DNA from 2 places in the Bacillus sp. MT94 genome. Region 2 is predicted to be linked to the other one. Evidence: predicted binding sites of a transcription regulator. Region 2 holds the regulator's gene; the other holds the start of a gene.
What was found. Region 2 encodes LexA, which represses DNA repair genes until DNA is damaged. Its sites were predicted from a motif close to CGAACATATGTTCG; they were not measured.
Positions count from the first base shown of each region.

Region 1: ruvA (Holliday junction DNA helicase RuvA) is a predicted target of LexA. The motif match lies at 974-987, and genes of this name have one in related genera.

Region 1 covers NZ_JBXAEZ010000002.1:703,070-705,477, forward strand. Annotated here, with positions in the region: gene ruvB (Holliday junction branch migration DNA helicase RuvB) at 1-280, opposite strand, end outside; gene ruvA (Holliday junction DNA helicase RuvA) at 286-903, opposite strand; gene AC1Q51_RS09385 (iron-hydroxamate ABC transporter substrate-binding protein) at 1,092-2,036, shown strand; gene AC1Q51_RS09390 (BofC C-terminal domain-containing protein) at 2,048-2,408, opposite strand, start outside.
Region 2 covers NZ_JBXAEZ010000010.1:106,324-108,731, reverse strand. Annotated here, with positions in the region: gene AC1Q51_RS26020 (DUF4097 family beta strand repeat-containing protein) at 1-758, shown strand, start outside; gene lexA (transcriptional repressor LexA) at 850-1,470, opposite strand; gene AC1Q51_RS26010 (YneB family resolvase-like protein) at 1,612-2,268, shown strand; gene AC1Q51_RS26005 (DUF896 domain-containing protein) at 2,314-2,408, shown strand, end outside.

The DNA of each region.
Region 1 (2,408 bases), on a different contig from region 2:
CTCCTGGTCTTTCAATCGCGGGACCTGAAGTTGTTCTAACATTAACGCCCATTTCATTTGCAATAATATTCGCAAGCGTCGTTTTACCAAGACCTGGCGGTCCATATAAAAGCACGTGATCTAACGTTTCTTCACGCATTTTCGCTGCTTCAATAAATACTTCTAAATTATGTTTCGCTTTATCTTGGCCAATATACTGACGGAGCGTCTGTGGCCGTAATGAATATTCTAAATCCGCATCTTCATATGCAGATTCCCCTGAAAGGAGACGTTCGTCCATTATACTCACCTCTTACCATTTAGTAAAAGACTAAGTGCCTTTTTAATATACTGATCCGTCGTTAATGATTCTTTTAATAACTCTGGTACAACGCGAGAAACTTCGCGTTCTGCGTATCCAAGTGCGCGCAGAGCTTCCAGTGCCTCATCAAGCTCAGCTGATGAACCTTTCTTCTCATCAAAACGTTCTGTGTCTGAGAATAAATCCACAAATGCATCTGGTACGACATCTGCTAGTTTTCCTTTTAAATCTAAAATCATTTGGCGTGCTGTTTTCTTTCCGACGCCTGGGAATTTCACTAAAAACTTCTCATCTTCATGCTCAATCGCTTGAACGACCTGTCCTGTTTGACCAGAAGCTAAAATTGCAAGAGCGCCTTTTGGCCCAATGCCAGACACGCCTAACAACTTTGTAAATAATAAACGCTCTTCACGTGTTTTAAACCCGTAAAGTGCCATAATATCTTCTCTCACATAATGATATGTATAGACACGGATTTCTTGCTTACTTCTTTGAAATACATAAGGATTCGGTGTGAAAATTTGATAACCAATTCCATTATGGTCAATTACGACATATTCCGGCCCTACATACTCCACGTAACCTGTAACATATTCAAACAAAATACGATCTCTCCCTCTTAAATCATGTATTCCATTTTAACATATTTAATGATAGAAAAGCGAGACTGCCCCAACAAATGTTCTCCACTTGAAACTTCTGTTATTTTCCATTGACAGAAAGGTTAAAGCACCTTAATATACAGAGGTCGATAATGATTATCAATACTAATTAAAGGGGTTACATCAGGATGAAACGTAAGCTATTTATTTTATTTACTATTATGCTTGTTGTTCTTTCTATCGTTGGCTGTTCTTCTCAAAAAGAAGAATCAAAAGCAAAAGAACAACCGAAAACAAAAGTTGTAAAACATGCTAAAGGTGAAGCTACAATTCCAGTAAATCCAAAGAGAATTGTTGACTTATCTGGATCAACAGAAGAACTATTACTTCTTGGACACAAACCTGTTGGTACAGCAAATACATATAAAGATAAAATCCAAAATCACTTAACAGACAAATTAGATGGAGTAAAAGCAGTTGGTTGGTACTGGGCACCTAAAGTTGATTTAGAAGCTGTTACTGCTTTAAAACCAGACTTAATAATTTTAAACAACCGTCAATTAAAAATTTATGATCAACTAGAAAAGGTTGCACCTACAGTTGTTCTAGAAACAAACTTAGAAGACTGGCGTGGTAAGTTTAAAGAAGTAGGTAAGCTATTTGACGAAGAGAAGAAAGCAGACAAATGGATTGCAGACTACGATAAGAAAGCAGACTCTTTATCTAAAAAAATTAAAGAGAAAACAAAAGATGAGAACTTTATGTTCGTTGCAGTTACACCTCAAAACTTCCGTGTATACGGCAGCTTCGGATACGGTGACATCATCTTTAACGACTTAAAACTTCCTGCAACAAAAGGTACAGATTTAAAACAAACGATGGCGCAAGTATCACTAGAAGGTCTAGTTGCATTCCAGCCTGATCAAATGTTTATTGTAAACTTCGGCGGCGAAGCTGATAAAGTGTACGAAGACTACAAAAACAGTGCCGTTTGGAAAGACAATAAAGCAGTTAAAAATAATCACGTATATGAAGTATCAAATGAAGTCTTCAATACGAAAGCATTCAATCCAATTGGAAAAGATATGCTAATTGATGAAATCGCAAAAGAGATTTTAGCTAAAAATAAGTAAGAAAAAGCAGCTCACCATGAGCTGCTTTTTTTCTTATTTTGCACTGCGTATTGTTTCATTTTTTCAATCGTCTTTACAAAACCTTCTTTTGATTTAATCCGAATACCACGCTTCAATTTCGCACGCTCATAACTCTCAAGCTTTTTCATATCAATTTGAAAGAAAGAATGGATCGCATTATCACTTTTTGGCACACCTTTGAAAATTTGTAATATCCCTTCCTCTGAAACACCAAAATATCCGCTCGTTTTCAATAACGGAGAAATATCATCAACTTTCTTTTGTAATACGATTTGTACATCATCACGATCAACAAGTTGCCATTCTTTATATTGCTGTAAAAACTTTTCTAAATCCGCTACTTTTTCTGTA
Region 2 (2,408 bases):
GAGTAATAGGAATTTCCCAAACATATGAAAAAGCAGTACAAACTGCTGAAAAAGGCGATAAAGAAGATGTAATTAAAAACGAAACATTAAAAAATATAGAAGTTAAGTTAGATGCCGGAGATATTGTTATCCAAAAATCTCCTGATTCTTCTTTTTATGTAAAGCAATCAGGAGATGTACGTAAACAAGAGATTCGTATTGCAGAAGATGGTGACACATTAAAAATTATTGGGGAAAGAGAAAAAGGTGCTTCATTTGATTTTTCTTTTTATGATTTTAGGTTTCAAACGTCTAAATTGACTCTCCTTGTGCCCGAACGCTCTTATCAAGATGTAAAAGTAAATTCATCTGCTGGACAAATCGAAATGAGTGATGTGAAAAGTGATAGCGTAAGTGTTAGAACACTTGCTGGAGAAGTAGAGTTGAAACAAGTAACGGCTAAGAATGTGGAGGGATCGACAAAAGCTGGTGAGGTGAACTTTAAGAAGGTATTAGGGAAAGTGACCGCAAAAACAACAAGTGGGGAAATAAATATTCAAGATCATGATTCCAAGTATAATCTAGAAGCAAGTTCAACTGCGGGAGATATAGATATTACTTTATCGGAAAAACCACAAGATGCGGTAATTACTGGGCAAAGTGCTGCTGGAGATGTAACAATTTTTAATGAAGAAAATAATAACGTAACAATTGGCAATGGTAGTAAAAAGATTAGCGGTAAAACGGCTGCGGGAGATGTGACGATTGAAACTCGTTAATAAGAAATAGAATGTATGGAAATCTATCAAAATACAAAAAAGAAGATAATTACCGTATATAAATAAGGTAATTATCTTCTTTTTATTATTTTTAATGTAAATCACGATATACGCCAATTACTTTCCCGATAACGGAAACTTGTTTTAAAATGATAGGTTCTAATGAAGAGTTTTCTGGTTGTAGACGGAAATGGTCTTTTTCTTTATAGAAACGTTTAACAGTTGCTTCGTTATCTTCTGTTAAAGCGACTACAATTTCACCATTATATGCAGACTGTTGTTGGCGAACAACAACTAAATCTCCATCGAAAATACCAGCTTCAATCATACTATCTCCAGAAATACGTAACATGAACACTTGGTCTGCTCCAGCAACAATACTAGCTGGAAGTGGGAAATGTTCCTCTACGCTTTCGACCGCTGTAATTGGTAAACCGGCAGTAACTTTTCCGACAATTGGAACTTGAATAACAGATTGTGTTTCCGTATCCATTCGGTCTTCACCTAAAATTTCAATGGCACGTGGTTTTGTTGGATCGCGTCGAATGTATCCTTTTTCTTCTAATCGTGATAAATGTCCGTGCACTGTAGAACTAGAAGCGAGGCCGACTGCTTGACCAATTTCACGTACGGAAGGTGGATATCCTTTTTCTTGTACTTTTAGCTTAATAAAGTCGAGAATGTCTTGCTGGCGTTTCGTTAACTTTTCCATGTTTTCTAACACCTCGTTTTCTTTCATTTTTCTTATTAATAAGTATAACATGTGAAAAAACATTCTACAAACATAAGTTCGAACAAATGGCGGATTTATGTTACACTATAGGGAAATAATAGGGAGAAAGAGGGGTTCAAAATGAATGCAATTATTTATGCACGTGTGAGTACAACGAAAGAAGCGCAAGAAACATCATTATTACGTCAAAAAGATGAATTATTGCATTTAGCTGAGCGCTATCAAATGAATGTTACTAAGGTGATTGAAGAGCAGGCTAGTGGATATACAATTGAACGTGACGGTATATTAGAGGTGCTGGATACAATTCGAGACGAACAAATTGATGTGTTACTTATACAAGATGAAACGCGCCTTGGTAGAGGAAATGCGAAGATCGCATTAATGCATTGTTTACATAAAGAAGGCATAAAAGTATATACGCATACACATAATGGTGAATTACAATTGTCGGATTCTGATTCGATGGTATTAGATATTATTGGTATTGTTGAAGAATATCAAAGAAAGATTCATAATTTGAAAATTAAACGAGGTATGCAACGTGCAGTAGAAAAAGGTTATCGTCCAGAAAATAATTTAAAAAATCGTCATTTAAGTGTAGGAAGAGAGAAAAAAGAAGTGCCAATTGAGGAAATTGTACGTTTGCGAAAAAGTGAACTCACGTTTGAAGAAATTGCAGCAACATTACGTGGATTTGGTCATAATGTTTCAAAGGCGACTGTACATCGTAGATATGTAGAGTATACGAAGCAATTGCTTGATAAAGAAGAGTAACTATTGTATGATAATAATCAGTTTTGATTAGAAGGGGGATTCGAGATGATTAATCACGAACTCGTTGAACGCATTAACTTCTTAGCGAAAAAAGCAAAAGCTGAAGGTTTAACTGAAGAAGAGCAACGTGAGCGTCAATC